3 regions of the Streptomyces sp. NPDC059455 genome follow, and region 1 is predicted to be linked to each of the others. Evidence: riboswitches for the same ligand, from Rfam matches in the RefSeq annotation. Region 1 holds a riboswitch; each other region holds the start of a gene.
The links. Region 1 has a riboswitch for cobalamin ahead of ACFXB5_RS06530 (CbtB-domain containing protein). Riboswitches for the same ligand answer to the same signal wherever they lie in the genome.

Region 1 (10,222 bases):
ACGCGTCCGAGATCAAGTACCGCGAGATCGACCCGTCGGTCAAGGCGCAGAACACCGGCCTCGGTGGCCAGCCGCCCGGCACCCTGACCCTGACCCTGCCCGTCGTCCGCCCCGAGGTGGCGGTCCCGGTCGTGGAACTGTTCCTGCGCCAGGACATCTGACACTCGATCGGGGGGCGGACCCCCTCACCTCCGGTGAGCTCAGAAGCGGCCCGCGCGTCATGACGTGGTGTCCGGGGCACCGGTCATGACGACCGGGCCGGGAACGGGAGCGCCTCGGCCGCCGTCACCTCGTCCCCGGCCCGTACCCCGTGCAGGACGTGGGCCAGCACCTCGGCTCCGCGCACCACGCGCGGGCCGGGGCGGTTGAAGTAGGCCGGACCATCCAGCACCCAGACCCTCCCGGCCCGTACGGCGGGCAGGTCCGTCCAGCCCGGCAGACGGGTGAGCAGGTCCGTCTCCCGCAGGGTGCGCTCGGGCGGGAAGCCGCACGGCAGGACCAGCACCACCTCCGGCCGGGCGGCGCGCACCGCCTCCCAGGTCATCGGGCTGGTGTGCTGACCGGACGCGGCGAGCAGCGGTTCGCCTCCGGCGGTGGCGATCTGGTCGGGGACCCAGTGTCCGGCGGGCCACAGTGGGTCGAGCCATTCGATCGCCACGACCCGGGGCCGGGCCCGGCCCGCCACCGCCTGACGGATCCGTTCGAGGCGGTCGCGCAGATGGGCCCGGCGCCGCTCGGCGCGCTCGCGCACGCCGAGCAGCTCGCCCACCGTCACCAGGCAGTCCAGTACGTCGTCGAGCGTGTGCGGCTCCAGGCTGAGGACGCGGGTGCCGGCGTCCAGCAGCCGGACGGCCCGGCTGACCTTCCGGTACGACACGGCGCACACCTCGCACAGGTCCTGGGTGAGCACCACATCGGGGCGCAGGGCCGCCAGCGCCTCGGTGTCGAGGGTGTAGAGCGACGACCCGGAGTGTGTCGCGCCGCCGACCGCGTCGGAGATCTCCCGGCTGGTGAGGGCGTCCTGGTCGAGGCCGGTGGCGGTCACCACGGGGAGGTCCGCCACCGCTTCCGGCGGCCAGTCGCATTCGTGGGTCCGTCCGGCCAGATGCTCGGCGAGCCCGAGGTCGGCGACGATGTCGGTCGCGGCGGGCAGCAGGGAGACGATGCGCATACCGCGACTGTAGGCGGGTGGTCCGGGGCATCGGTGACAGGCGGCGCGCGGTCGGCGGCGCGCCGGTGGTGTGGCGCCGTCAGATGGCCGTGGCGCGCCGTGGGTCGGTGCGGTGACGTACCTCCTCCGAGGACCCGGGGTCGTTGGGGCGGTCCAGGGAGCGCCACCACCGCGCCACTTCGGCGCCGGTGGCGAACCACACGTCCCGGCGCCGCCGCATATACGCCAGGAGCTCCTCCAGCACCCCGATCCGGCCCGGTTTGCCGATGCAGGACGGCTCCAGGGTGATCACACAGCACAGCCCGTAGCTGTGGTACGCGTCGAACTCGGCGCACCAGTCGTCCAGGGTCTGCCCGTATCCGGCGATCCGGACCTGACCGGCGGGGTAGGCCGGTCCGTAGTTGAACATGAAGCGGGGGAAGTCATTGAGCTCCCAGTGGGCCGGAACGTCCACCAGCGGGGCGGCGCCGGGGCCGGTGGCCGGGTGCAGCAGGGTCGGCCGGTCGTCGCCCCGGGCCAGGGAGGTCCAGGTGAAGCCCAGTTCGCCCAGCACACCGGCGGTGTCGTCGCCGATCTCAGCGGAGGGCGGCCGGAAGCCGGTGGGCCGCCGCCCGGAGATGTCCTCCAGCACCCGCGCGGAACGCTCGATGGCGCGGCGCTGCCCCTCGGCGTCGAGGGTCGCGTAGTCCTCCAGACCGTCGCCGCGGGAGGCGATCTCATGGCCGCGGGCGGCCACGTCCCGTACCGTCCCGGGATAGCGCTCGGCCACCGTCGCCGGGATCATCCAGCTGGCGCGCACTTCGGCCGCCTCGAGGGCGTCGAGCATCCGGGGAGCGCCGCGCTTCGGGCCGTACTCGCCCATGGACAGGGTCTTGGGCCGCTCGTGGCAGGACTCGTCCAGCCGCAGCCAGAACAGCTCCGCGTCGAGGTTCACCGTCACCACGACCGCGCACCGGGCGCCGTCCGGCCAGGGCGGGTTCTCCTCCAGCCGGGGCCGCGCCTGCTCGCTCCTCACCGCGTTCTCCTTCCGTCTCGTCCCCGCGTCTCAGTGGCGTGTCCGCCACCACTGGGCGATCTGGCTTCCGGTGGCGAACCACACATCGTCATGGGAGCGGATGTGCTCGATCAGCCGGCGCAGCAGCAGCACCCGGCTCGGCTTGCCCATGACTTCCGGGTGCATCATCAGGACGTAGCACAGCCCGTAGCGGTAGTAGCCGTCGAACTCCCGCCGCCAGTTGTCGAGGGTGAGCTCGGTGCCGGCGATCCGGTCCTGGCCGCGCGGCTCCGCCGGGACGTCGTTGTAGGCGAACTGGGGGAAGTCGTCCAGCTCCCACTGCGCGGGGATCTCGACGAGGTCCGTGTCGCGCCCGTCGATCCGCCAGCGGTACGGGCGGTCGTCGCCGCGCATGGAGCTGGAGTAGGAGAAGCCGAGATCGCACAGCAGTTGGGGGCTGTCGGCGCGGAAGTCACCGGAGGGGGTGCGGAATCCCACGGCCGTGGTGCCGGCCACCCGCTGGAAGATCTCCTGGCTGCGCTCGATCAGCGTGCGCTGCTCGGCGATGGTCTTCGAGTAGTACAGCTCGTGCATATAGCCGTGGTGGCCCAGCTCATGGCCGCGGTCCGCGATGGTCTTCAGCAGTTCGGGCCAGCTCTCGGCGGTCCAGCCGGGGACGAAGAAGGTGGCGGGGATCCGGAAGTCCGCCAGCAGGTCCAGGATCCGGGGGGTGCCCCGGTGCGGGCCGTAGGCGCCGAGCGAGAACAGCCGGGGGGAGCGCCAGATGTCGGGGGCGTGGCCGAGGTTGGCCAGCAGCGCCGGGCCGTCCACGTCGAAGCTCAGCATCACGGCACAGCGGGCGCCGCCCGGCCATCGGGGGCGGTCGACGGCCCCCGGCCGGGGCCGGTAACCGGGCGTCGGGGCAGCGGAAGTGGTCATGGAACGCTCCGTAGTGTCTGCTACGAACTTGTCGTGGATGCGACGCGAGGAAAGTAGGATGCGCTACGCACGCACGTCAAGAGAGGGCAGCCCATGGAAATGGCGGAGATCCCGGAGGGTGCGCCGCTCCAGCAGCGGGTGGCGGCCGCCTGGCCGCGGCTCGCTCCCGCCGAGCAGAAGGTCGCGGCGTTCCTCAGAGAGCATCCGCAGGAGGTGGGCTTCTCCTCCGCCAGCGAACTCGGCGCGCTCACCGGCACCAGCGACGCCACCGTGGTCCGCACCGCCAAGGCCCTCGGCTACAGCGGCTTCACCGGTCTCAAGCACGCCGTGGCCCGGTCGCTCGCCACCTTGATGCGGCCCTCCGCGCGGCTGCGCAGCCGCGTCGAGCACATGGCCGGATCCACCGAGGAGTTGCTGGACCGGGTCTTCGAGGACGCCGCCGAGGTCATCCACGAGACCCGGCGCAGCCTGCGCGCCGACGCCTTCGCCGCGGCCGTGGAGCGGCTTCTGCCCGCCAAGGAGGTCATGGCCTTCGGCGCCGGGCCGTCCGGCATCATCGCCGAGTACCTCGCGCTGAGGCTCAACCGGCTGGGGCTCAAGGCCCGTCACACGGCGGACATGGGCTTCAGACTGCCGGACGCGCTGGTGCCGCTCTCGGCGGACGACGTCGTGGTGATCTTCGCCCCGGCCCGGCTCTTCAAGGAGATCGAGGTCATCATCGACCATGCCGAGGGGGTGGGCGCCCCGGTCGTCCTGATCACCGACGCCCTCGGACCCGCGCTCGGCGACCGCGTGGCCGTCACCCTCCTCGCTACCCTCTCCGCCTCCGGGGCCACCCGCGAGACACTCGGCTCACTGGCCGTGGTCGACGCCCTGGCCCTGGCCGTGGCCTCCCAGTTGGGCGAGCGCGCGCTGGAGACCTCCGAACTGCTGACCCGTCTGCGCGGCCACTTCCTGCCGCCCAACAGCCCCCATTACGGCCGCGATGAGTGAGGTTGTGCGCGTCCTGTCGGCGTCTCACCAGGTGGGCGGTCTTGGCCAGACATCCGACACGCGGTACCGTCGGTGCGATATCGACGATGGTCTGACGGAAGCCGGTGGGAATCCGGCACGGTCGCGCCACTGTGAACGAGACGTATCCGAAGGGGACGTTCCGTGAGTCAGACCCGCAGCCATCGTCCTGTGCACCACCGAGATGGGACGCGAACTCCCTAGTAGGAGGCCACTGCCATGGCGCAGCATGTCGCCCAGCCGACAGCCACCACTCCCGCCCTCCCCGCCACGCTGCCGCTGAAGGCGATAGCTCCCTGGGCCGTCTTCTTCGGCATCCTGATGCTGGTTCTGCTGTACTTCGTCGGCGCCGAGCAGGGCGCCACCGCGGTCGTCTCCGGCGAGGGCGTCCACGAGTGGGTGCATGACGCCCGCCATCTGCTCGGCTTCCCCTGCCACTGACGCGAGGGACGCCGCACCCCCATGAATTCCGCAACAGTAAGAAACCTGCTGGTGCGGGGCATGCTCGCCGGTCTTGGTGCCGGTGTGCTCGCCCTGATCGCCGCCTATTTCCTCGGTGAGCCGAGCGTCGACCGCGCGATCGGCTTCGAGGAGGCCCACGCCCCCGCGCATGAGCACGAGGTCGAGATCGTCTCCCGTAGTCTGCAGTCCACCGCGGGCCTGGCCACCGGTGTGCTGATCTACGGGATCGCGTTCGGCGGCATCGCCGCCCTCGCCTACTGCGTCGCCCTCGGCCGCGTCGGCCGCTTCACCCCGAGGGCCACCGCGCTGCTGCTGTCCGGCTGCGCGCTGCTCGCGGTCTATGTCGTGCCGTTCCTGAAGTACCCGGCCAACCCGCCCGCCGTCGGCAACGGCGACACCATCAGCAAGCGGACGATCCTGTATTTCCTGATGATGGTGCTCAGCGTGCTCCTCGCGATCGCCGCCACCATCCTCGGCAAGCGGCTCGCCCCGAAGCTGGGCAGCTGGTACGCCACCGTCGCCGCGGTGGCCGCCTTCGCCGTCGTCATCGGGGTGGCGTTCGCCTTCCTGCCCGTCGTCAACGAGGTCCCGGCGGACTTCCCGGCCACCGTCCTGTGGCGGTTCCGGCTGTCCGCCCTCGCCATGCAGGTGATCCTGTGGGGTGGCTTCGGTCTCCTCTTCGGCGAACTCGCCGAGCGGATGCTGAACCCCAAGCCGGCGAAGGCCGAAGAGAGCCGGGCGATGGCGGCCGCCCCGAACTGACCACACCGAGACGCACGAGGGCCCGCGGAGAGATCCGGGGCCCTCATGCGTTGTGAGGACACCCGGGGCACCCGAGCGGGGCGCCTGGAGTCACTTCCGCGGGGACAGGTGCCGCAGTCCGTTCTCCAGCAGCGCGAACGCGTGCTCCGCGTCGGCCACCGCACCCGCGTAGCGCTCGTCGGCCGGTTCCCCGTACGTCACGCGTGCGGTGTTGTCCTGTGCCAGTGACCACTGGACGGCGACGATCTGGACGGCGGCCAGCCGCGCGGTGAGTTCCGGGGTGTCCGCCGTCTCCCGCAGCGCCTGCGCGAGCGCGCGTTCGGCGCCGTCCTTGAACCGCGCCATCCGGGCGACCAGCGAGGGTGAGTCGAGGATCATCCGGGTGAGCTTGACGATCTGGGGATGGTCGTTGAGCCCGGTGATCGGGTCCCGTTCGCGCAGGCCCTTGAGGAAGTGCTCGCGCAGCGCGGTCAGCGGGGCGGTGCGGGGCGGGCGGGCCCGTACGACGCGGGCGCTTTCGGTCTCGTGGTCGGCGAGACGGTGCACCACGAGGTCTTCCTTCGCCGGGAAGTAGGCGAAGAGCGTGCGCTTGGACACCTCGGCCGCCTCGGCCACCTGGGCCACCGAGACCTGGTTGAAGCCGTGTTCGAGGAAGAGCGTGATCGCCGCCTCGGAGATCGCGGTGTGGGTCCGCTGCTTCTTCCGCTCCCGTAGCCCTGGCTTGCCGTCCACGACGTCCACCGTAGCAGAGTAATTGCCCCCAGGAGATTTCTGCACCTGGTATACATATAGACCGAGGCGAGAAATCGAGGAGGGGTGACCGTGTCGACGGAGAAGACGGAGCCGATGGCGATGACGGAGAGCGCGACCGACGTCGTCATCGTGGGCGCCGGCCCGACCGGGCTGATGCTGGCGTACGAGCTGGCGCTGGCCGGGGCCGAGACCCTGGTGCTGGAGAAGCTGCACCAGCGCATCGAGCAGGTGAAGGGCGGCGCGATCCAGCCCCGTACGGCCGAACTGCTGCAGTCGCGGGGGCTGTTGGAGCCGATGCTGCGGCGGGCCACCCCGCGTGACCCGGTGGGTGGGCACTTCGCGATGCTGCCCGTGCCCTTGGACTGCACCCCCTGGCGGACCAGGCACAACGGCCCGATCGCCATCCCCCAGTGGAAGATCGAGGAGGTGCTCGAGGAGCGGGCGACCGCCGCGGGCGCGCGAGTTCTGCGCGGGACCGCCGTCTCGAAGGTGGAGTCGGACGAGGACGGCGTGGTCGTGACGGCGGACGGCCTGGAGGTGCGGGCGCGCTATCTGGTGGCGTGCGACGGCGGTCACAGCACGGTGCGGAAACTGCTGGAGCTGCCGTTTCCCGGCCGGGCCGGGACTCATCAGGCGGTGCTGACCGACATCCGGCTGACCGCGGTGTCCTCGCTGGTGCCGAAGCAGATGGGGCACATCAGCACCATGACCCGTCAGGTGGGCGGCTACTGGGCCATGCTGGTCCCGGTCGGCGGCGACCTGTACCGCTTCACCTTCGGTCACGCGGACCAGGTGGACACCGCCCGCGACGCCCCCGTCACCCATGAGGAGATCGCCACCGCGCTGCGGGAGGTGTACGGCGAGGAGACGACCCTGGGGGCCGTGGACAACTCCTCGCGCTTCAGTGACGCCACGCGACAGCTGGAGCAGTACCGCGTGGGCCGCGTGCTGTTCGCGGGCGACGCCGCCCATATCCATTCGCCGATGGGCGGCCAGGGGCTCAACCTCGGTATGCAGGACGCGATCAACCTCGGCTGGAAACTGGCCGCGGTCATCCAGGACCGGGCGCCGGGCGGCCTCCTGGACAGCTACCACGCCGAACGGCATCCGGCCGCGGCCCGGGTCCTGCACCACACGGCGGCCCAGCGGGTCCTGGCGGACACGACCCCGAGCGAGGACGTGACCGCCCTGCGCGACATCTTCATCGACCTGCTGCGGCTGCCCGACACCAACCGCCACCTCGCGGGGCTGATGTCCGGCCTCTCGCTGCGCTACGAGCTGCCCGGCGAACATCCCCTCACCGGGCAGCGCGTGCCGGACGCCGACCTGGTCACCGAGGCCGGCGCCACCCGGCTGTCGGCGCTGTTCGGCTCGGGCCACGCCGTTCTGCTCGATCTGGCCGGAGCCGTCCCGGACGACCTCCGGCTCCCGCCACGCGTCGACCTCGTCCGGGCCACCTGCGCAGACGACCTGGGCGCCGTCGCCCTGCTCATCCGCCCCGACGGCTATGTGTGCTGGGCGGCGGACACCTCGGCCGCCTGCGACGAGACCCTGCTCGCCACCATCGGAGGCGGCTTGACGAAGGTGCACTGAGCCGGGCGCGTCAGGCGCTGTGCGGGCGGTGCCTGTCGGCGGCCAGTGCGATGAGTGCCGCCGGGTCCCGGAGCGCTCCTCCGGGGTGGCGGGGGACAGCAGCAGCGCGAAGGCGTACGCGCTGAGGACGACGGTGACCATCAGGGCGGAGAAGGCCCGGCGTGCCTGGTACTCGGCGTAGAGCGGGGTCGGCGCGCTGGATCCGGCCGGCAGGCCGATGAGCACGGAAGCGTGCGGGGCGAAGGCGCCGCCATGGAGTTGGTGGGCGGTGGGGTGCTCAGTCGTCCAGGGGGAGCAGAACGCGGAAGGTGGCGCCCTCGTCCGGGGCCGTAAGCACCTCCACCCGGCCGTGGTGGGCCGTCACCAGGGAGTGGACGATCGCGAGGCCGAGCCCCGCGCCTCCGCTCTTGGTGCGGCCGCGGGCGTCATCCGCACGGTAGAAGCGGTCGAAGGCGCGGGCGGCCTGCTCCTCGGACATCCCCGGACCCGCGTCGTGCAGCTCCAGCACCGCCAGACCGTCCTGGGTGCCGACGCCGATCCGGACCGGGGTGCCGGGCGGGGTATGCGCCACCGCGTTGCCGACGAGGTTGGAGGTCACCTGGCGCAGTCTCGCCTCGTCGCCGAGCACCGGCGCGCCCCCCGGCGGCCCGCCGCCGGGGCCGGTGAGGGTGACAGGGCGTCGTGGATCGAGCGCGCGCAGGTCGTGCAGGGCGTCGACGGCCAGCGTGCGCAGGTCCATCGGGGTGGGATGGAGCGGGAGGTCCGCGGCGGCGGCGTACTCGTCGAGGCGGGCGAGCAGCAGCAGGTCCTCGACCAGCCGGACCAGCCGTGCCGCCTCCCGCTCGATACGGCCCATCGCGGCGTCGACATCGGCGCGCTCGGGCATGCCGCCCATCCGGTACAGCTCGGTGAACCCCTTGATGCCGAAGAGCGGGGTGCGCAGCTCATGGCTGGCGTCCGCGATGAAGCGGCGCATCCGCTCGGCGGCGGCCGCCCGCGCCGCGTCGCTCTCCTCGACCCGGTCCAGCATCCCGTTGAGCGCCGCGGCCAGACGGCCGAGTTCGGTACGGGATGCGGCCAGCTCCGGGACGCGGCTGGACAGATCGCCGTCCGCGATCGCCGCCGCGGTGGTCTCGACCCGGCGCAGCGGGCGCAGCCCGGCGCGTACGGCGAACCACCCGGCCCCGCCGAGCAGCGCCAGCACCAGGGAGTCGATGAGCAGCATCCGGGTGCCGAGCTGTCTGATCGTCGCGTTGACCTGGATGAGGGAGGCCGCGATGACGACGCTGGGGGTGCCCTCGGCCCGCTTGCGCTGTTCTCCCGGCGCGTTGAGCGGTACGGCGATCGCCCGCCATGCCTCACCGCCGTCGGCGGCCGGGGCCTCGAAGGGCCGACGGCCGCGCTCGCCGACCGCCGCCGCGTCGAGCGGGGGCAGGGCGGGAGCGCTGTGCGCCGCGGGCCGGATGACCTGCCGGACGCGGCCGTTCGGGCCGAGGGAGGCCAGATAGACATCGCCGGTCAGCTGCCGCTCCACGGTGTCGCGCACCCGCGATGTCCGATCGCCCGCCATGTCGGACGGGTCGGTGAGACGCGCGGTGACCGTGGCGGCGGTGCGGAGCCGGTTGTCCAGCTGATGCACCAGGTCGCGCTGGAGCAGGACGACGGCCAGAGCGTTGCTGCCCAGCAGGGCGACCACGAGCAGCATCAGGGCGATCGCCAGCAGCCGGCCGCGCAGCGAGAGCCGACCACGGAGCGAGAGCCGACCGCGCTCGGGGTTCTCGTTCACCGTGGTGGCCTCCGCAGCACATACCCGGTGCCGCGCACCGTATGGATCAGTTTCGGCTCGCCCAGGTCCACCTTGCGCCGCAGATAGCTGATGTACGAGGCGACGATGCTGTCGTCGCCCCCGAAGTCGTACTGCCAGACCAGCTCCAGGAGTTGGGACTTCGACAGCACCTGTCCGGCGTTCTCCATCAGCACGCGCAGCAGGCTGAACTCGGTCGGGGACAGCCGGACCGGCTGCCCGCCCCGGACCACCTGATGGCTGTCGGGGTCCAGCTCCAGATCGCCGACGATCAGCCGGCCGTCGGACTGGCGGCCGCTCACGCGGCGCAGAATGGCCCGGATGCGCAGGACCAGCTCCTCCAGGTTGAACGGCTTGGTGACGTAGTCGTCACCGCCCGCCCTGAGCCCGCTGATCCGGTCCTCGGGCGCATCGCGGGCGGTGAGGAACAGCACCGGGGGATGGCCCGCCGCGGCGAGCGGATGCTGCCCGCGCAGCCGGTGGACGACCTCGAAGCCATCGATGTCGGGCAGCATCACATCCAGCACGATCAGGGCGGGACGCCGCTCCCGCACCGCGGCCAGCGCCTCTTCGCCGGTCGCGACCGCGACCACGGCGAAGCCCGCCAGCCGCAGACTCGCGGAGAGCAACTCGCGCAGCGTCGGCTCGTCCTCCACCACCAGCAGCCGTTCCGATGCCGTCATCCGTCCCGTCCCCACCCGATCGTCCGTCGTCCCCTGGCCTTCCGTCAGGC
Region 2 (10,222 bases), on a different contig from region 1:
CGGGCACTCCGGGCATTTCGGCTGCGTCGTCGGCGTGGACCGAGTGGGCCAGGCCGACGCGCTGCGCGCACACGGCGCCGACATCGTGGTCAAGGATCTCGCCGAGCTGCTGGAGGACGACTCGTGATCACCGATTCCTCGTACGCCGTCGACCCCTGGGCGCTGCGGGAGACCGATCTCCGGCTCGATCTGCTGCCCCAGAGCGAATCGGTCTTCGCGCTCTCCAACGGCCATGTGGGCTGGCGCGCCAACCTCGACGAGGGGGAACCCCATGGCCTCCCCGGCTCCTATCTCAACGGGGTGTACGAACGGCGTCCGCTGCCCTACGCCGAGGCCGGATACGGCTACCCCGAGGCCGGCCAGACCATGATCAACGTCACCAACGGCAAGATCATCCGGCTGCTGGTGGACGACGAGCCCTTCGATCTGCGCTACGGGCGGCTGCGCTCCCATGAGCGGGTGCTGGACCTGCGCGGCGGACTGCTCCACCGCACCTGCGAATGGACCTCCCCCTCCGGCATCAGCGTGCGGGTCCGCTCCACCCGGCTGGTCTCCCTCACCCAGCGGGCCATCGCCGCCGTCGCCTACGAGGTGGAGGCCATCGACGCCCAGATCCGCGTCGTCGTCCAGTCCGAACTGGTCGCCAACGAACAGCTCCCCGAGCGCGCCGGCGACCCCCGGGTGGCCGAGGCCCTGGAGTCCCCGCTCAGGCCCGAGGAGAACGCCGCCGACGACAAGCGGCTGCGGCTGATCCACTGCACCGACGCCAGCGACCTGCGGGTCGCGGCCGCCGCCGACCACCTGATCACCGGGCCGCCGCCCACCCGCCACTCCAGCGAGAGCGCCGACGACGTCGCCCGGCTGACCGTCACCTCGGTGCTGGAGCCGGGCCAGGTGCTGCGGCTGGAGAAGCTGGTGGCCTACGGCTGGTCCGGCGCCCGTTCGCTGCCCGCCGTACGGGACCAGGTCGAGGCCGCGCTGGCCGGGGCCGCCAGCACCGGCTGGCGCGGCCTGGTGGACCAGCAGCGCGCCTGGCTGGAGGACTTCTGGTCCCGCGCCGACGTCGAGGTCGAGGGCGATGCCGAGATCCAGCAGGCCGTGCGGTTCGCCCTCTTCCACGTGCTGCAGGCCGGCGCCCGCGCCGAGGAACGGGCCATCCCCGCCAAGGGCCTCACCGGTTCCGGCTACGACGGCCACTCCTTCTGGGACACCGACACCTTCGTCCTGCCCCTGCTCACCTACACCTTCCCCGAGTCCGTGGCCGAGGCGCTGCGCTGGCGGCAGTCCATCCTGCCCGCCGCCCGGGACCGGGCCAGGCAGCTGGGCCACGAGGGCGCCGCCTTCCCCTGGCGCACCATCGACGGCTCCGAATGCTCCGCCTACTGGCCGGCCGGCACCGCGGCCTTCCACGTCAACGCCGATGTGGCGGACGCGGTGGTGCGCTATGTGGCGGCCACGGGGGATGACGAGTTCGAGCGCGAGACCGCCGTGGAACTGCTGGTGGAGACCGCCCGGCTGTGGCGCTCCCTCGGCCACCACGACCACCACGGCCGCTTCCACATCGACGGGGTCACCGGCCCGGACGAGTACAGCGCCGTCGCGGACGACAACGTCTACACCAACCTCATGGCCCAGTCGAACCTGCGGGCCGCCGCGGACATCGTCGAACGCCACCCGGACAAAGGCGCCGAACTGGGCGTCGACGACGAGGAGGCCGCCGCCTGGCGGGACGCCGCCGAGTCCATGTCCGTCCCGTACAACAAGACCCTGGGCGTCCACGAGCAGTCCGCGGACTTCACCGGCCACCAGGAGTGGGACTTCCAGGGAATGCGCCCGGACCAGTACCCGCTGATGCTCCACTTCCCGTACTTCGACATATACCGCAAGCAGGTGGTCAAACAGGCCGACCTGGTGCTGGCGATGTATCTGCGCGGCGAGTGCTTCACCGAGGAGGAGAAGGCACGCAACTTCGACTACTACGAGCGGCTCACGGTCCGGGACTCCTCGCTTTCCGCGTGCACCCAGGCCGTCATGGCCGCCGAGGTCGGCCATCTGCGGCTCGCCTACGACTACCTGGGCGAGGCGGCCCTGATGGACCTGAAGGACCTGGAGCACAACACCCGCGACGGTCTGCACATCGCCTCGCTCGCCGGCACCTGGATCGCCCTGGTCGCCGGGTTCGGCGGGATGCGGCACCGCGACGGCAGGCTGGAGTTCTCGCCCAAGCTGCCCGAGAAGCTGGCCCGGCTCGCCTTCACCATGCAGGTACTGGGCCGGAGGCTGCGCGTGGAGATCACCAACCGCTCTGTCACCTACTCCCTGGCCGAGGGCGCCCCCCTGGAGATCCGGCACTACGGCCGGCCCATCACCGTCTCCGAGAAGACGCCCCGGACCTGCGACATCGATGAGCTGACGGCCCGTCCCGAACCCCGTCAGCCCCCCGGCCGCCGCCCCAACCGCCGCGCCTGAGACAACGGCGCCCCACGTCACGACACCCCCGCACGCCACGCCACCCACAGCGAGGAGCGCCGATGGACCCCCTGGAGGCCCTGGACCGGATCGCGTTTCTCCTGGAGCGCGCCCAGGCGCCGACCTACCGGGTGCGCGCCTTCCGCACGGCCCAGTCGGTGCTCGCCGACCTGGACCCCCAGGAGGTGGCACGGCGTGCCACGAACGGCACCCTCCGGTCGCTCAAGGGCCTCGGCCCCAAGACCTCGCAGGTGGTCCAGGAGGCGCTGAAGGACCAGATGCCCGGGTATCTGGCGAAGCTGGAGGCCGAGGCCGCGGAGGCCGGGCGCGAGCCCGACGAGGACGCGGCGAAGCTGTGCGCCGCGCTGCGCGGGGACTGCCATATGCACTCGGACTGGTCCGACGGCGGTTCCCCGATCGAGCTGATGGCCCGTACGGCGGCGCGGCTGGGGCACGAGTGGGCGGTGCTGACCGACCATTCCCCGCGGCTGACGGTGGCCCGCGGCCTCTCGGCGGACCGGCTGCGCGCCCAGCTGGACGTGGTGGCGGAGCTGCGCGCGAGGCTCGCCCCGTTCCAGCTGCTCACCGGGATCGAGGTCGACATCCTCCCCGACGGCTCCCTGGACCAGGAGCCGGAGCTGCTGGACCAGCTGGACGTGGTGGTGGCCTCGGTCCACTCCAAGCTGCGGATGGACGCCCGCCCCATGACCCGCCGGATGGTCACCGCCGTCAGCGATCCGCTGGTCGATGTGCTGGGCCACTGCACCGGACGGCTGCTCGGCGGCAAGCGCCCCGAGTCGGCCTTCGACCAGGAGGAGGTCTTCGGCGCCTGCGCGGAGGCGGGCACCGCCGTGGAGATCAACTGCCGCCCGGAGCGGCTGGATCCGCCACGCGGACTGCTGCGGGAGGCCGTGCGGGCGGGGACGTTCTTCTCCATCGACACCGACGCCCACGCGCCCGGCCAGCTCGACTGGCAGCCGCGCGGATGCGCCCGGGCCGTGGAATGCGGGGTGCCGACGGAGCGCGTCATCACCACGTGGACGGCCCGGCAGTTGGTGGACTGGACCCGCACGCGCAGGCCGCCACGCCGTGCGGGGCAGGGGAGTTGACGGCGGTCATGCGCGAAATGGGCGGAGAGTTCGCCTATTTGCCGTAAGTCCTTACATCTTCTCCTCCGGGCGGGCTACCGTAAATGTGTCGCAGGCCACGCCAAGGGCGTGGCGCACGGGGGGAACCACATGACAGACATGACGGGGCTGGACGACGCCGCGATCGAGCGGATCCTGACGATGGTCGACGCCTCGGCGCGCACCGTCGCCGAGGACGAACACGAGGAGCTCTTCGAGGAGTTCGCCGAGGAGATGCGCGCCGGGCGGCGGGTGCCCGGCGCGGGGGAGTTCTTCGACGACCTCAGCGGGGCACCCGCGGTCGACACCCATGTCTATCTCACCATCGGGCTGTCCGTGCTCGGCCAGATCGCCTTCACCGTGCTCTCGACGGCGACCGATATGGCCGTCCAGCGCGGAGTGCGGGACGCCGTCGGCTATCTCAAGCGCTGTCTGCGCGGCGACGCCAACTCCGGCGGGACGGGCACGGAGGGTGGCGAGAACGAGGACAGCGCGGCGGGGCTCGCCCGGCGGGTGACGGTGGAGCTGAGGCTTCCCCCGGAGGTGGATCCGGCCACGGTGCGGGCCGTCGTACGGATCCAGGCGGAAGCGCTCATCCGCTCCGAATCCGGCCCCGACGACTCCGCCGATGTCGCGGACCCCGCGGACCCCGCCGCACCCGGCCGCCCATGACCGCCGCGTCCCCGGTCCGCCGGCTGCGCCGGGCCGAGCGGACCTGCTGGACCGTGCTCATCGGGCCGCTGTGCGCGGCGCCCGCCACCGGGGCGAGCGTGCTGACCACAGGGGACAATCGGCTGTCCGCGTCGGCCGCGGTCGGCGCCACCGCGTTCCTGGCCGTCCTCGTCCTCCTCGTGGTCTCCCTGCTGCCCCTCGTCAACGAGTGGCGGGCCGACTCCCTCAGCGGTCGTGAGGCCGAGGAGGCGTCGCACCCGGTCGACTGGTCGGCGAAGGGCTGGGTGCGCGTCCGGGACACCTTCCACTCCGCCGGAATGGACACCGCCCGGCTGAACGCGGTCTCCAGCTGGTCCCCGGCGTCCAACCTGAAGGTGGTCCACGTCCCCCAGCCGTCCCCGGGGCGGCTCGGCCGGATGGAGGACTGGGGGACGAGACTGCAGCGCCGCAAGTCCGTCTGGGCGGTCGGCGCCGCGGGCGGAGTGGCCTTCGCCGTACTGCAGGACCGGATCTCCCTGCCGTTCGACGGGGATCGTCTCCTGGTGCCCGCGGTCGTCCTGGTCGCCGCGCTCTGGGCGGTCGCGGGCACCTTCCTGTACCACGCGGTCACCCTGAACGTCCGTAGGCCCACCGTCCATGTCGCCATCCCGCGCAGCTGGCGCACCCTGCTCAGAAGCCCGGCCGGTGCGGTCCTGCTCCGGCACGAGATCTCGCATCTGCGCCACGGTGATCCGATGCGACGGCGCTATCTGCGTCATGCGCCGGCGGCGGGGAAGGCCGCCGTGTTCTTCGACGGGATGACGGCCCTCGCCATCACCCCCGTGGAAACCACGGCGCGGACCGTCACGTCGATAGCCGTCTTCATCCTCACCCTGACCTGCGGCCTCTACGCCAACAGCCGCGCCGGCCGCGTCCTGGTCACGCTGATGGAGATGCGGGCGGACGCCGAGGCGGTCACGGACGCGGAGTCGGCGGACCGGCTGTCCGCCTTCCTCACCGCTCAGCAGGAGAAGAACCCGACACGGCAGAAGGCCGACCGGCTGCTGGCCCTCTCCCGTGGGTGTACCGGCGGCCACCCCGCCCCCTACGCCCGTGCCGTCGCCGCCGCATGGGTCTTCGCGGCCGGCGCCTGCCTTCCGGCGATCGGCATCTGGACGGGCGTCCTGGACGGGGTGTCCGCGTGACGGGTGGTCAGTGCGGGTGGTAGGGGATGGTCAGGGGTGGTCGCAGGTCGACAGGCCGGGCCGCCAGCGGCAGGCGATGGCGGCGAACCCGCCGTCCGCCGTGACCGGCACGGACAGGGTCTGCCCGCCGCGCACCACCGTGGGCGTGCGGACCAGACCGTTCGGGCCGTCCAGGATCAGATCGACCAGCCAGCGGCCCGGCTCCAGCCGCAGCGGCACCTCGGCGGTGTGCGCGGGACCGGTGAACGTACCGCCGATGAACCACCGCGAGCCGCTGGCGCGGGCGAGCACCGCGCTCTCACCCGGCCGCCCCGCCAGCAGCCGGGTGCGGTCCCAGGTTGCTGGGATCTGCTCCAGGAACCGGCGGGCGAGCGGACGGGCGTCATAGGACTCCGGGGTGCCCGCCAGGTTCTGGATCCCGGACTCGTAGAGCACCGACAGGCCGACTTCGCCCGCGTCCGACGCCGCGTTGGGGCGCTGGGGCCGGTGGAAGGCCCCGGGGGTGAAGTCCATGGAGCCGATGACATTGCGGGTGAACGGCAGCGTCGCCAGGTGCTGCGGGGTGTTGGTCCGCTTCTCCTCGCCGTTCACGCCCTCCATCGACATCACCTGCGGCCAGGTGCGCTGAATGCCCTTGGGGATCGTCGAGCCGTGGAAGTTGACGAGCAGATGGTGGGCCGCGGTGGCCTTGAGGATCTCGTCGTACCAGCGCAGTGTCTCCTGGGACTCGGAGTCCATGAAGTCGATCTTCACGCCCTTCACCCCCCACCGCTCCAGCGTGGGCAGCCACTGCTCGCGCTCCTCGGCGGTGTCGAGGTCACGGTGGTGGATCCAGACCTGGATGCCCACCCGCCGCTCGCGGGCGTAGTCCACGAGTTGCGGAATCCAGCTGTTCCGTTGCCAGTCGGGATCGGTGACGTCCCACTGGTCGGGGTCGAAGTACCAGCCCGCGTCCACCACCACATACGGCCAGCCGCGCTGGGCCGCGTAGTCCACGTACCCCTTCTGCATCGACAGGCTCTGCCCGGCCGGTTTGCCGCCCGCGAGCCAGGTCCACAGCGCGGGTCCGGGCCGGATCCACGAGGTGTCGGCGACCCGTGAGGCCGGTGCCAGATCGTCGGTGAAGGTGGACTGGGTGACGGTCGACAGATCGCCCACGATCAGGGCGCGCCAGGGTGTGCTGAGCGGCCCGTCGGACTCGACCCGCTCGTCCCACAGACCGATGCGGTACGTGGGCAGCCCCTGCTGGTGGATCAGCCGGGCGGCGGAGTAGCGGCCGGTGAGATCCGACTCCGCGATCAGGGCGTAGCCGCCGCCCGTCTCGAAGAGCGCCTGCGCCATGTACTCACCGGTGGGCGCGGTCGCCGCGGTGTACTCCTTGAACAGGTTCTCGTTGTCCTTGCGGTAGTCGCCCAGCCACGCGGCCGCGTCCGCGGGCAGGGTGAACGCCGAGGTCTCGCCGAGGACATCGCCGCTGCCGGAGGGCAGGTCGTAGCGATAGGCGACCCCGTCGTCCGAGACCCGCACCACGAGGTCCAGCCGGGCGTTCCCGCCGCCCCGGAACCGGAAGCGGGTCTCGGTCATCCGCGCCGTGCGCGAGCGCTGCTTGCCGGCCGTCGACCGGTAGCGCTCCACGACGGTGCGGTCGTGGCGTCCCAGATAGCGCAGCCCGTGGGACAGATCCGCCCGCTCGGTGACGATGCCCACGGGCGAGGGCTCGACCACCGTACGTCCGCCCCGGGACACCTGGAGCGTCAGCGCTCCCGAGGCGCCGTCAAGCCGCAGCTGCGCGAGGGGACCGGAGTGGGGCGAGGGGCCGCGCACGGTCCAGGCGGAGTCCTTCGCCTGTGCGGGCCCGGTGATGAAGAGCGTCATGGCCAGGACGCCGCACAGCAGAAATGCCATTGCGGAGCGTCGGTAAGATCTCGGCATCGTTGCCTCCCGAGGCGGATACGTTACCGAGTCATCCGATAACTGGGGAGGGGTTGAGCAGCATTACGCCCCATCAAGGGTCGTGAGCGGGTAAGAGATCGGATCTATGGCTTGGCTGCTTTCGGAGATGACACCAGGGGTAGAGGGTCGGCCAACGGACCCGCGCACGGTCCGGACGAGGAGGCGCACACGATGAGCGGCACGGCTCGCCCCGGCGACCCGGACCCGGAGGCGGCGGACCCGGCGCCCGCCGAGCCCGAGGGCGGGGACCCCGCCTGCTGGCTGGAGAAGGTGTGCGCCGACTGCGGCGCGATCCAGGACACCGCCGACTTCGCCCAATGTGCGCGCTGCGGAGCCCCGAAGGAGTGAGCGGGGTGCCCGGGATGCGATGATGCCGGGCGACAAGGGCGACGGCGGAACGAGGAAGCCGGTGGGAATCCGGCGCGGTACCGCCACTGTGATCGGCGAGCGGATCCCGAACAGGCCACTGCCCGCATACGCGGGTGGGAAGGCCGGGACGAGCATCGACCCGAGAGCCAGGAGACTCACGCGGTCGCCTCCTCGAGCGACACCGGGGCGGACTTCCCCGGAGGAGGGGTGATACGGCATGTCCGTATGGCCGACCGACCCGCTGTCATGCCGGGTGACCGTATGCCGGGACTGCTGTTGCGGCAGTCCCAAGGTGACCGGCATCGACCATGCCGCGCAGATCGCGCGGCTCGGTGAGGAGGCGCCCGTACGCGTCTCCGAATGTCTGGACGTCTGCGACCAGGCCAATGTGATCGTGGTGCAGCCGTCGGCCGCCGGACGGGCCGCCGGGGGCAGGCCGGTGTGGCTCGGCCTGGTCAACGACCCGGACGCGACGGAGGACATCGTGGCCTGGGTCCGGGCGGGTGGCCCCGGGGTGGCACCGCTGCCCGACATCCTCGATCTGTACGCGTTCTCGCCGCGGGGGAGGGCCTCGGCCGAGCCGTCACCTGGCGGTCGCTGAGCGCCCGAAGTCCCCTTCCCCGCACGGGAGTTGGTCTTGTGAGCAGAGCTCTGGCGGCCTCGCACCCTGTGGGCTACCGTCGGTAACACGTTGCCGGCCGGTAACACGATTCCGTCGCGGCAACCCCCTCCGTATCTCCCGCACCCTCCGAACCCCCTTTCCGGAAGGCAGCTCATGGAGAACTCCACAGAGAATTCCGCGTCGCCCGCCGGGATCAACGGGATCAGCCGCCGCCGCGCCCTGACGGCGGCGGGCGGTGTGCTCGCCGGCGCCGCCCTCGCCCAGACGGCGGTTCCGGCCTTCGCCGCCTCCGGGGCGTCCTCGGACGCGGACGCCATCGTGGTCGGCCACGGGCTCGCCGGGCTGGTGGCCACGGCGGAACTGGCCGCCGCGGGACGCAAGGTGCTCCTCCTCGACCAGGAGCCCGAGAGCAACCTCGGCGGCCAGGCGTTCTGGTCCTTCGGCGGCCTGTTCTTCGTCGACTCCGAGGAGCAGCGGCTGATGGGGATCAAGGACTCCCCCGAACTGGCCTGGCAGGACTGGCTCGGCACGGCCGGCTTCGACCGCGGTGTCACCGATCCCGGTGGCCAGGACTACTGGGCCCACAAGTGGGCCGAGGCGTATGTGGACTTCGCCTCCGGGGAGAAGCGGTCCTGGCTGCACGGGCTCGGTGTGCAATGGTTCCCGATCGTCGGCTGGGCCGAGCGCGGCGGCGGTCTCGCGGATGGGCACGGCAACTCGGTGCCGCGTTTCCACGTCACCTGGGGCACCGGTCCGGCCGTGGTCGAGCCGTTCGAGAAGAAGGTGCGGGCCGCCGCGAAGGACGGCCGGGTGACCTTCAAGTTCCGGCACCGGGTGGACGAGCTGATCGTCACCGGTGGCGCCGTCACCGGGGTGAGCGGCTCGATCCTGGAGCCGAGCAACGCCGCCCGCGGCAAGCAGACCTCGCGCACCGTGGTGGGCGACTTCGAGCTCAACGCCCCGGTGGTGATCGTCACCTCCGGCGGTATCGGCGCCAACCACGACCTCGTACGCCGGAACTGGCCCGACCGGCTCGGCTCGCCGCCGAAGTTCATGGTCACCGGTGTCCCTGCGTATGTGGACGGCCGGATGCTGGGGATCACCGAGAAGGCGGGCGGACGGATCGTCAACCCCGACCGGATGTGGCACTACACCGAGGGCCTCAGGAACTACGACCCGATCTGGCCGGGCCATGGCATCCGCATTCTGCCCGGCCCGTCGTCGATGTGGTTCGACGCGAAGGGCAGACGCTTCTCCAGCCCCGACATCCCGGGCTACGACACCCTGCACACCCTCGGGTCGATCACCGCCACCGGCCATGACTACTCGTGGTTCGTCACCACCCAGAAGATCATGGCCAAGGAGTTCGCGCTCTCGGGCTCGGAGCAGAACCCGGACCTGACCAACAAGGACATCCTGCAGCTCCTCTCCCGCATCTGGCAGACCCCCGAGCCGATCCAGCGGTTCCGGGACAAGGGCGAGGACTTCGTGGTCGCCACTTCCCTGCCCCAACTGGTCGCGGGAATGAACAAGTTGACCGGCGACAACCTGATCGACCTGGCGGACCTCAAACGGCAGATCGAGGCCCGCGACCGCGAGATCGAGAACCCGTACACCAAGGACGTCCAGGTCATGGGCATCCGCAACGCACTCGCCTACCCCGGGGACGCCCTCAGCCGCACCGCCTCCGCGCACCGGATCCTGGACTCGGGCGCCGGACCCCTGATCGCCGTGCGCCTCAACATCCTCACCCGCAAGACCCTCGGCGGCCTCCAGACCGACCTCTCCGGCCGCGTCCTGGACGCCTCGGGCCAGCCGATCAGCGG
Region 3 (10,222 bases), on a different contig from region 1:
TGCGCGTCGGGCGACCGGCGCACGATGTGCTCCGCGGCGACGCGCCCGATCCCGCGGCTCGCGCCCGTCATCACGATGGTGTGCTCCGTAGCGGGCATGGAAGGCTCCCTCACTGGTCGGCCGATGGCGCCCGGTCCGGGCGCGGCGGCTCCACGTTCGCCGCCCCCGTCGACGCCGACCAGTGCCGTCCCCGTCACTAGGACCGGCAGTACCCAGGCTCATCCGGCGCCGCGCGGCGAGAATGAACCCATGGCTTCCTCCCGCTCCGACTTCGCCGCGCTCCTGCGCGCCTGGCGCGACCGCCTCGCCCCGGCCGACGCCGGCTTCACCCCGAAGGCGAGCCGCCGCGCGCCGGGGCTGCGTCGCGAGGAGCTCGCCGAGCTGGCCGGGCTCTCCGTCGACTACATCCTGCGCCTGGAGCAGGGACGCGCGAAGCACCCCTCGGACCAGGTCGTCGGCGCCCTCGCCCGCGCCCTCCAGCTGTCCCGCGCCGAACGCGACCAGCTGTACCGGAGCGCCGGGCTGCTGCCGCCGCGGGACGGGACGGTCAGCGCCCATGTGCCCCCGGGCATCCAGCGGCTCGCGGCGCGCCTGGGCGACGTCCCGATCGGGGTGTTCACCGCCGACTGGACCCTGGTGTGGTGGAACGCCATGTGGAGCGCCCTGCACGGCGACCCCACCGTCCTCCCGGCCGCCGAACGCAACCTGGCCCGCGCCCTGTTCGGCACCGGTGCCGCCCGCGACCCGGTGCTCCGCGTCCGGCCCGAACGCGGACTCGACACCTTCGAAACCTCCATCGTGGCCGACCTCAAGGACGCCGTCTCCCGCTACCCCGCCGACACCCGGCTCGCCCGCCTGGTGCGGGAACTACGGGCGGAGTCCGAGGCCTTCGCCCGTCACTGGGCCACCCGGACGACCGCCGCCCAGCACACCTCCGACCGCAAGACGATCCGGCATCCGGAGATCGGCGACATCCTGCTCGACTGCGATGTGCTCATCGTCCCCGGCGCGGATCTGCGCATGGTCACCTACACGGCGGCGACCGGAAGCGGCGACGCGGGCAAGCTGGACCTGCTGCGCGTCACCGGTCCCGGCCGGTCGTCCGGGTCAGGACGCGGGCAGCTCACCGCGGACCGTACGGGCCGCGGTGACCAGGTTCTCCAGTGAGGAGCGGGTCTCCGGCCAGCCGCGGGTCTTCAGACCGCAGTCGGGGTTGACCCACAGCCGCTCGGCGGGGATGGCCTTCAGGCCCGTCCGCAGCAGTTCGGCCGCCTCTTCCGCGCTGGGCACCCGCGGGGAGTGGATGTCGTACACCCCGGGCCCGGCCTCGCGCGGATAGCCGTGGGCGGCGAGCTCGCGGGCCACCCGCATATGGGAGCGGGCGGCCTCCAGACTGATGACATCGGCGTCGAGGTCGTCGATCGCCTGGACGATGTCGCCGAACTCGGCGTAGCACATATGGGTGTGGATCTGGGTGTCGGGGCGTACCCCGCCGGTGGTGAGCCGGAAGGCCTCGGTCGCCCAGGCCAGATAGGCGGGCCGGTCGGCGGTGCGCAGGGGCAGGGTCTCGCGCAGCGCGGGCTCGTCCACCTGGATGACCGAGGTCCCGGCCGCCTCCAGGTCGTTCACCTCGTCGCGCAGGGCGAGGGCGACCTGGCGCGCGGTGTCGCCGCGGGGCTGGTCGTCGCGGACGAAGGACCACGCGAGCATGGTGACCGGGCCGGTGAGCATGCCCTTGACCGGGCGTTCGGTGAGGGACTGGGCGTACGCCGTCCAGCGCACCGTCATCGGTTCGGGGCGCGAGACGTCACCGGCCAGGATCGGCGGGCGGACGTAACGGGTGCCGTAGGACTGGACCCAGCCGTGCTGTGTGGCGAGATAGCCGGTGAGCCGCTCGGCGAAGTACTGGACCATGTCGTTGCGCTCGGCCTCGCCGTGCACCAGCACATCCAGGCCGGTCTGCTCCTGGAAGGAGATCACCTCCTGGATCTCGGCCTTGATGCGCTCCTCGTAACCGGCCGTGTCGATCCGGCCGCGGCGCAGGTCGGCGCGGGCGGTGCGGAGTTCGCCGGTCTGCGGGAAGGAGCCGATGGTGGTGGTCGGCAGCGGCGGCAGGCGGAGGTGGGCGCGCTGGGCCGCGGTGCGCTCGGCGTACGGCTGGGAGCGGCGGGCGTCGTCCCCGGTGACCGCGGCGGCGCGGGCGCGGACGGCCGGGTCGCGGGTGATGGGGGAGTTGGCGCGGGAGGCGAGGTCGGCCCGGTTCGCGGCCAGCTCGGCGGTGATCGCGCCGGTGCCGCGGGCCAGGCCCTTGGCGAGGGTGACGATCTCCGCGGTCTTCTGCCGGGCGAAGGCCAGCCAGCGCAGGATCTGCGGTTCGATGTCCCGCTCGGCCGTCGTGTCGAGGGGGACGTGCAGCAGCGAGCAGGAGGCGGCCACATCGACCCGGTCCGCCAGGCCCAGCAGGGTGCCGAGCGTGGTCAGGGACTTTTCCAGGTCGTTGACCCAGATGTTGCGGCCGCTGACGACCCCGGCGACCAGTCGCTTGCGGGGCAGCCCGCCGACGGCGGCCAGCGCGTCCAGATGCGCCGCGGCGGCCTCCGTGAAGTCCAGCGCCAGCCCCTCGACCGGGGCCTTGGCCAGCACCGGCAGCGCCTCGCCGAGGCGGTCGAAGTACGAGGCGACCAGCAGTTTCGGGCGGTCGGTGAGGGCGCCGAGGTCACGGTAGGCGCGCCCGGCCGCGTGTCGCTCGGCGGGGGCGCGGTCCTGGACCAGGGCCGGCTCGTCGAGCTGCACCCACTCGGCACCGGCCGCCCGCAGATCGGCCAGGACCTCGGCGTACACCGGAAGCAGCCGGTCCAGGAGGGTGAGCGGCTCGAAGCCGGCGGGCGCGCCGGGCGCGGGCTTGGCGAGGAGGAGGTAGGTGACGGGGCCGACGAGGACCGGCCGCGCGGTCAGCCCGAGGGCGAGGGCCTCCTTGAGCTCCGCGACCTGCTTGGCGGAGTCGGCCGCGAACACCGTGTCCGGACCCAGCTCGGGGACCAGATAGTGGTAGTTGGTGTCGAACCACTTGGTCATCTCCAGCGGCGCCACGTCCTGAGTGCCCCGCGCCATCGCGAAGTACCCGTCGAGCGGGTCGGCGGCGACGGCGTCCCGGTGGCGGTCGGGGATGGCGCCGACCATGACGGTGGTGTCCAGCACATGGTCGTAGTACGAGAAGTCGCCCGTGGGGACTTCGTCGATGCCCGCCCCGGCCAGTCGCCGCCAGTTGGCGCGGCGCAGTTCGGCGGTGGTGGCCCTCAGCGCTTCGGCGGTGACGCGGCCCTTCCAGTAGCCCTCGATCGCCTTCTTCAGTTCCCGGTTCGGGCCCTGGCGGGGGTAGCCGTACACGGTGGCCCGTGCCGCCGCGGCCGCGGACTTGGTGGTCACGGAGATCTCCTTCGCGAGATGAATCCCTGAGGTCCCGGCGACGGGAGGAGAGCGCGAAGGGTGACGGACCGGACGCCACGACCTCGCGCGGCAGGCGCGCGGTCGTCCGCCTGGTGCATGTTCGCCGACCCGCCCTCGAGGTCACCGGGATGTCCGCGCACGGGTGGTCCGTACGCGGGCAGATGGCAGGTCTTCGGACTCACGGGCGCGTCCTCCTCAGGAGGACACCTAATGGCCGTCGCTTCCCAGGTCCCTCTCACCGGACCCAGTGCGTATGACGGCGGTCGTTCCCGCTCACCGCTGCGGGGCAGTCCCGGATTTCCACCGGGTTCCCTCTTGCGACGCGTCCCGCCTGGCGGACGGGGCGAACCAGCTGCACCGGCCAGCCTACGGCATGGGAAACCCCCGGCCGCGTGGGCCGGGGGTTCCGCCCCTCACGGGCTCGTGGCGCGGGGGGTCAGCACGAGCTGGAGTCCGACTGGCCCACCAGGTTGACCGGGACGGTGACGAAGGAGAACTGGTTGCTGGCGCATACGCCGGGGAAGGTCGTGCTGCTGGCGTTGTTGACGGTGACATCGGGGCCGTCCTCCGCGACGGCACCGGTCGCGCCGACGGCGAGGGACGCGGCGGTGAGAGCGAGCGTGGACAGGGCGGTCCGCATACGCATGGGAACTCCTTGATGGGGATGAGCGGCCGGAAATGACCGGCTTCGCATGCATGGTGCCCCTTTGTCGTGCGGATCGCGGCCCAACGTCCCCCCAATGGGCTAACACGTCACCCGCCGCCTCGTCATGCGCCGCCTCGTCATGCGCCGCCTCGTCACTCGCCGTTTCGTCATGCGCCGCCGAGCCGTGCGTCGTCCGGCGGGGCGCAGGGCGGGATCGTCGGTGGGCGGGCCGGGTCGGGGACGCGGTTGGTGAAACCGCCGGGGACCGAGCGGCACTGCTGCTCGCGGAAGTGGACCGGTGCGGTGCCCACGCGGCGGGCGAACAGCCTGCTGAAGTAGGCGGGGTCGTCGTAGCCGACGCGGCGGGCGATGGCGGCCACCGGCATTTCGGTACCGACGAGGAGCTCCTTGGCCCGGCCCAGCCGGATCCCGAGGAGGTAGTCCTTGGGGCTGCACCCCGCGCCGCGCCGTACCGCGGTGCGCAGTTCGGCCGGTGTCATGCCGTGCCGGGCGGCGTGCTCGGCCACCGACAGGGATTGGAAGGCGTCCCTGGCCAGCGCCTGGAGCACCGGATGGCCGTCCGAGCCGCCACCGGCGCGCACGCGGCGCAGGGCGACGAGGAGTTCATGGACGGCGGCGGCCGTCTCGACCTCCAGGAACGGATTGCCCCGGCGCGCGGCGCGGACGATGCGACCGATGGCCGTACGGGCGGTGGCGGTGTCGGTGAGCGCGACCACCGGACGGTCCGGGTCGATATAGCCCAGATCGGCGTACGCGGCGGTGGCCGGGCCGGTGAAGTCGACGAACGCCTCGTCCCATCCGGTGTCCGGGTCCGGGCCGTAGTGGTGGCTGACACCGGGGGTGAGCCAGAGCAGCGCGGGCGCGGTGACGGTACGGCGGCGGCCGTCCGCGCCGCGGAACCAGCCGCGGCCCGCGCTGATGACCACCGCCACATGATGGTCGAGGACCCGCGGGCCGACGACGGGCAGGGCGCCGTGCTGGAGGCCGACACCGAGACACACCAGGCCGAGCCGGTGATGGGCCGGGCTGGGCGTGAAGTACCGCATCCAGGTGTGATACATCCGCGGTCCCCTCCGGTCGGCTGCGCCCCCACCCGCAGATCTTCGCCCACGGACCGCCCGCTCGCCAGGGGGCGGGAGGGGGCCGTGCGGCGGGGTGGATGGACACGTAACCGAAGGTGGGGACCGCGGGGAGCGGGACACGTGTGCGGGCCGTCCCGCTCCCTCCGCGGTGTCAGCCCCGCTCCCTCCGCGGTGTCAGCCCCGCTCCCCGCGCGGTGTCAGTCCAGCTCCTCCACGGTGAAGGAGTCGAGCGTGAACTCCGCGGTGCCGCTGTCGCCGGTCTTCCGCAGCCCCACCCACAGCTCGCCGTCCGCGGGCGCGGTGACGGTGTAGCCGTGCGTGGCCCGCCCGGTGGCGGCGGGCAGCGGGGTGCGCTCCAGCTCCCGCGCCCCGGGCTCGTCCACGGCCGTGACCCATGCGTACTGACCGGCCGCCTCGTTGGCGTAGGTCAGGGTCACCCGGTAGCACCGCCCGGGGCGGAAGCGGGCGGTGTGCGGCACCGTACGGTAGACCAGGCCCGGGTTCTCGCCGCGCGACTTCAGCGACTGGCCGCCCTCGAGCACATCGTCGATCACCTTGCCGTTCCAACCGGCCTGAGTGTACGGGGCGTGCCGCCGCGCGATATGCGTCCGCGGGTCGGTCACCCCGCCCGCGTCGCCCTTGACGAACGGGCCCCAGCCCTGGGGCACCCGCTCGAAGTCCTCGTACACCAGCGCGCCGGGCCTCGTGGTCCGCCGGGCCCGCACGACCCGCAGCCGGTCGAAGCGGACCCGGGCCCGCCCCGCCGCCACGTCGAGGGTGAGGGTGACCGGGCCGCCGCCGTCGGGGACGGTGAAGTAGGTGAACATCCGCTGGAAACGGGTGCCGTGTTTGCGGTCGGCCGCCATGTGGTTCACGGCGGTCGAGGTCTCGGTCCAGTTCTCCGCGGTGACGCCGTCGGCGGTGTGCACCCGCAGCGCGGCCCGCCGCCGCTCACCGGCCTCCGCCCCCACCTCCACCTGTACGGAGGCCACATAGCCGCCGGGGGCCAGCCGGCCGATGCGCTGGCCGACGGTGGCGGCGGCGCCCTCGCCGATGACCAGTTCGTAGTCGCCCAGCGCACCGCGTTCCACGGTGGCCGGGCCGGTGGTCTGCCGGCCGCGCAGCGAACCGGAGTGGAAACCGGGGTCGTACAGCGGGGTGCCCTCGCCCCAGCCGGGCGCCGCCTGGGCAGGGGCGGGGGAGCGCAGCACCACATAGGGGACGTCGGGGTCGGCGGTGACGCTGATGTGGCCGTCGCGCACCGGCAGGGTGACCGGCTTGGCGCGCCCCTGGTCGGTGAGGCGGTACAGCACCACGGACCGCCGTCCCGACCAGCCGCGCGGCAGCCGCCAACGGGTGGTGCCACCCGCCGGGTTGTAGTGGTAGAGCTTGGCGGGGTCGGTGGCCTCGCGCGGCTCCCAGGGCAGCAGATAGCCACCGCCGTCGTAGACCAGCCGCCCGTCGGTGGTGATGCGGCGGACGCCGCCGGTGTCGGTGACGGAGGTGCGGCCGGGCCCCTCGAAGGTGATCTCGTGGTCGCCCCAGGTGCGGATGGGGTACGCCTGGAGATACTTGGCGGGCAGACTGTGGGTCCAGATGAGCCGGTAGAAGGCGGTCCAGTCGGTCTTGCCGGTCCAGCCCTCGAAGTTGCCCATCCGGGGGATGCCGAGCAGGGTGGGCCACTTGTCGGCGAAGGCATCCTTCTGGTGGTTGCGGAGGAAGCGGATGAGCCGGGAGTTGATACCGCGCGAGCTGTCCGGGCCGTAGTCGGTCTCGGTGGCCCAGTGCGACCACAGCGAGGAGCGCTCCAGCCCGTGGCCCCATTCGGTGGCCACCCGCCAGCCCTGCTCGCGCAGGGCCCGCTGGAGCCGGTCGGAGTTCCAGCCGGACTCGCGGAAGACATCGATGTAGAGACCGGCGAGGGCCGGGTCGGTGTCGTTCCGCAGGTCCTGGAAACGCCGGACGATATCGCCGGAGACCAGGTCGCGGCGGGCGTCGATGCGGTACGACTGGTCCAGCCAGTCCCACTGCTTGTCGTGTCTGTCGACCAGTGTCTCGGAGAAGGCGTTGGCCACCGGATAGGACTCGGTGGCGTTGACGTGCACCGCGAAGTCGCTGTTCCAGCGGCGTCCGGAGCGCAGCAGGGTGTTGAGGTCGGCCAGACCACCGGCGCGGGTGTTGTAGTTGCCCGCGTAGTCGGGGTGGGCGGAGTCATGGCCCTCCGACTGATAGCCCTTGAGCAGGGTGTACTGCCGCAGTCCATCGGTGGCCAGCGCGATGCGCTTGACATTGTCGAGGGTGTCGAGGAACGGGTTGGTGGCCTGGCTGGCGAAGTTGAACGGGATGTGCGGGACGACCCGCAGATGCTGCTCGTCGGCGCCGAGCGGATTGACCATGATGTCGCGGAAGGCGATGGCGGCGTCCTGCCAGTCGACCACGCCGTCGCCGTTGCGGTCCCGGGTGAGGACCACGGTGGCCCAGGGCAGCGGCTCGGTGGCGCCGACGGGAGCGGTGGCGGCCCGGTGGGTCCACTCACCGCAGCAGAGCCGGGCGGTGATCTGCCCGTCCTCGCGCACCGTCTGCCGCCACAGCCGTCCGTTCTCCCACGTGGTGCCCGCGGCGGAGGAGGGCTTGTCCCAGACCGTGTTGGTCTCGACGGCGGCGGCGAGCCGGTCGGTGCTGACGACGGCGTAGGCGCAGCCGATGGGGTCGTCGTCGGTGGGCGTGTCGGCCGTGGGCCGGACCACGGTGTCACCGCTCTTGGCCTGGTCGAGGTCGATCCGCGCGGCCAGCAGGGTGGCGCCCGGCTGGTCGGCGCCGACACTGAGGAACGCGAGGCCGGGGATGCGCAGGGTGCCCACGCGCAGCGCGTCGGTGTCGGCGATCCGGGTGACGCGCCAGTCGACCTGCCATTCGCTGACCCGGACACGGATGTCGATCTCGGCGTCCGCGCCGAAGGCGAGGGTGTAGCTGATGTGGTCCGGGCCGCTGGTGACGGCGGTGGTGCGGGGGGTGTGTTCGACGCCGTCGATGAGCACCGTACGGACCGGCTCCCGCTGCCCGTACAGCACCGCGCCGCTCTCGCGGTCGGTGTACGCGACGATGCGCGGGAACTCCGGGTCCACCCGGACCTCCAGCCGCTTCGACCGCAATGTGCGCTCGGTGTCACGGGCGTGCGCGGTGCCACCGCCCGCGCTGATGGCCGTTCCGATTCCGGCCAGTGTGGTGGTAACCATGACCGCTCTGCGGCCGGGCCGCCACGCTCCCGGCCGCCCCTCCTCTGTGTGGGTCAACGCGCCGCTCCTCCCTCGCTGGTGGGAACAGTGCTCCACCTTGGGACGGCGGCGGGGCGGCCGCCCATGGACAAGTGCGCGGGGGTGTTGGACTAACGGACCGTGGCGCCCATCACGACAAGCGGCCACGACCAGTCCGAGGAACTGGGATCAGCCCGCCGCGCCGTCGAGCAGCCGGCTGTACCGCAGCCGCAGCGCCCGCTCGGTGCTGGCCGCCACGGTGACGAGCCCGACCACGGTGTTGCCCCATGCCGACAGATCAATGGGCGAGGTGAACGTCCCGACGTACTGGGCGACGCCCTCCGGCGCCCGGGTGACCTGTTCGGCGAGCTGAAGGATCAGGAGAACCAGGCCGACGACGAGCATGATCACTGAGAGGAAGCCGATAAAGCGGCTCAGTCCGGGGTGCGATCGGTCGAGGCGCGCGCGGCGCCCCTCGGCGGAGCGGGGGTCCGGGATGAGCTGGAGCTCGGCCCCCTCGGCGGTGACGTAGTGGCAGCGCTTGAGTCCGAAGCCGCTCGCCCTTACTTCGACGGTGCCGCCCTGGACGGGGAAGACGGCAGGGACTTTGGACTCGGCGTGATGCCTGCCATCGAGGTACAGATGGGCCTTGACGTAGCCGTCCGACGTGTTCTGATGCTTGACGTCGACGGCGTAGACCGTCTGCCGGCCGTCGTCGTTCATCAGCCGGAGGTGGAACAGTGCGCGGGTAAGCATCTGCCACCAGCGGAAGCGCTTCAACGCTCGTCCGTCCCCGGGCTTGACCCGCTGCACGGCCCGACGATGCCGCCACTCCTTGATCATGTCTCTACTCCTGTGACGTGCTGGGCTCGGCAGCGCAGGCGAGGTCCGCCCGGATCCGGTCCATGTCGCGCGCGGTGTTCGCGGTGGCGGTGTGCGGCAGCATCCGCGCCGTCCGCGAGGTGGCGCACTGCTTGGCGATGGTCCGGGCGTTCCCCGCCTCCCGCGCGACATCGGCCGCGGTGTCCGCGTACGGCGGGAAGTTGCCGCGGGTCTGCTGCTCCGGCGTCAGGTCGCAGGTCACCGGCGTGCTGTGGCCGACGCCACGCGTATCGAAGCCGATCACGTTTGCGCATCTGTTGTCCTCCTGAGGGGCGCGTACGGGGGCGCCGGAACGGGTGGGCTCGGGACGGCCCCGTCGTCCCGGATGCCGTCAGACCGTTCCTCGGCCGCGGGTTCCCCCGGAATTACCGGCCCGCTCGGTGGTCGGTTCCTTGCGAGTGTGCGCCCAGCCACCGAGCACCATGGCGACGAGCGCGATGGATCCGAGGAGGATCATCTGGCCGGTGAGGCCGCCGGGAACCCCGTTGACGATGCCCCACAGCGGCTCGGTGTCCGGGTTGAGCAAACCGTGGATCACCCCTTGGGCGGCCAGGGCCGTGATCACCATCCCGACCGCCTCAAGGGCCGCATAGCCACCCTTGCGCATCGCGCTTCTCCGTTTGGTGTTCGGTTGTCTCGGCACGTGAACGAGTCTGTCCGTGCGGCGCGGCAGGCACATCAGCCCGGCGGCTCGAACCGCCTTCGACCAAGGACGAGGCGGGGATACGACTCTGGTCGGGGGCACATCAGCCCCCGGGTCTGACGCACGGGCCGCACCGTGTCGCGATAATGACCAGGTGAATACGGACGTCGCGCCACCGCTCGGATGGTGGCAGCAGACCTGGCGGCTGATGGCGGCCGCGGCAGTGGGCATACCGCTCTGGCTCTCC

Region 2: linked by a shared signal. The riboswitch ahead of ACFXB5_RS43640 ((2Fe-2S) ferredoxin domain-containing protein) and the one ahead of ACFXB5_RS06530 (CbtB-domain containing protein) in region 1 are both predicted to bind cobalamin.
Region 3: linked by a shared signal. The riboswitch ahead of metE (5-methyltetrahydropteroyltriglutamate--homocysteine S-methyltransferase) and the one ahead of ACFXB5_RS06530 (CbtB-domain containing protein) in region 1 are both predicted to bind cobalamin.

What each region holds. Positions count from the first base shown of each region.
Region 1 covers NZ_JBHYVB010000013.1:9,840-20,061, forward strand. The annotation lists gene ACFXB5_RS06505 (alpha-L-fucosidase) at 1-161, shown strand, start outside; gene ACFXB5_RS06510 (cobalamin-binding protein) at 245-1,171, opposite strand; gene ACFXB5_RS06515 (polysaccharide deacetylase) at 1,251-2,186, opposite strand; gene ACFXB5_RS06520 (polysaccharide deacetylase) at 2,217-3,104, opposite strand; gene ACFXB5_RS06525 (MurR/RpiR family transcriptional regulator) at 3,204-4,097, shown strand; cobalamin riboswitch at 4,142-4,293, shown strand; gene ACFXB5_RS06530 (CbtB-domain containing protein) at 4,335-4,556, shown strand; gene ACFXB5_RS06535 (CbtA family protein) at 4,578-5,339, shown strand; gene ACFXB5_RS06540 (TetR/AcrR family transcriptional regulator) at 5,430-6,071, opposite strand; gene ACFXB5_RS06545 (FAD-dependent monooxygenase) at 6,192-7,685, shown strand; gene ACFXB5_RS06550 (hypothetical protein) at 7,714-7,866, shown strand; gene ACFXB5_RS06555 (ATP-binding protein) at 7,963-9,390, opposite strand; gene ACFXB5_RS06560 (response regulator transcription factor) at 9,468-10,172, opposite strand; gene ACFXB5_RS06565 (ABC transporter permease) at 10,217-10,222, opposite strand, start outside.
Region 2 covers NZ_JBHYVB010000203.1:102-10,323, reverse strand. The annotation lists gene ACFXB5_RS43675 (HAD family hydrolase) at 1-127, shown strand, start outside; gene ACFXB5_RS43670 (glycoside hydrolase family 65 protein) at 124-2,469, shown strand; gene ACFXB5_RS43665 (PHP domain-containing protein) at 2,532-3,578, shown strand; gene ACFXB5_RS43660 (hypothetical protein) at 3,708-4,268, shown strand; gene ACFXB5_RS43655 (hypothetical protein) at 4,265-5,452, shown strand; gene ACFXB5_RS43650 (glycoside hydrolase family 97 catalytic domain-containing protein) at 5,483-7,384, opposite strand; gene ACFXB5_RS43645 (hypothetical protein) at 7,577-7,753, shown strand; cobalamin riboswitch at 7,802-7,931, shown strand; gene ACFXB5_RS43640 ((2Fe-2S) ferredoxin domain-containing protein) at 7,992-8,375, shown strand; partial or broken gene ACFXB5_RS43635 (FAD-binding dehydrogenase) at 8,550-10,222, shown strand, end outside.
Region 3 covers NZ_JBHYVB010000032.1:4,946-15,167, forward strand. The annotation lists partial or broken gene ACFXB5_RS14110 (SDR family NAD(P)-dependent oxidoreductase) at 1-98, opposite strand, end outside; gene ACFXB5_RS14115 (helix-turn-helix transcriptional regulator) at 250-1,167, shown strand; gene metE (5-methyltetrahydropteroyltriglutamate--homocysteine S-methyltransferase) at 1,108-3,426, opposite strand; cobalamin riboswitch at 3,593-3,815, opposite strand; gene ACFXB5_RS14125 (hypothetical protein) at 3,884-4,093, opposite strand; gene ACFXB5_RS14130 (helix-turn-helix domain-containing protein) at 4,261-5,175, opposite strand; gene ACFXB5_RS14135 (endo-alpha-N-acetylgalactosaminidase family protein) at 5,394-8,432, opposite strand; gene ACFXB5_RS14140 (hypothetical protein) at 8,640-9,293, opposite strand; partial or broken gene ACFXB5_RS14145 (alpha/beta hydrolase) at 9,307-9,579, opposite strand; gene ACFXB5_RS14150 (hypothetical protein) at 9,664-9,975, opposite strand; gene ACFXB5_RS14155 (sensor histidine kinase) at 10,130-10,222, shown strand, end outside.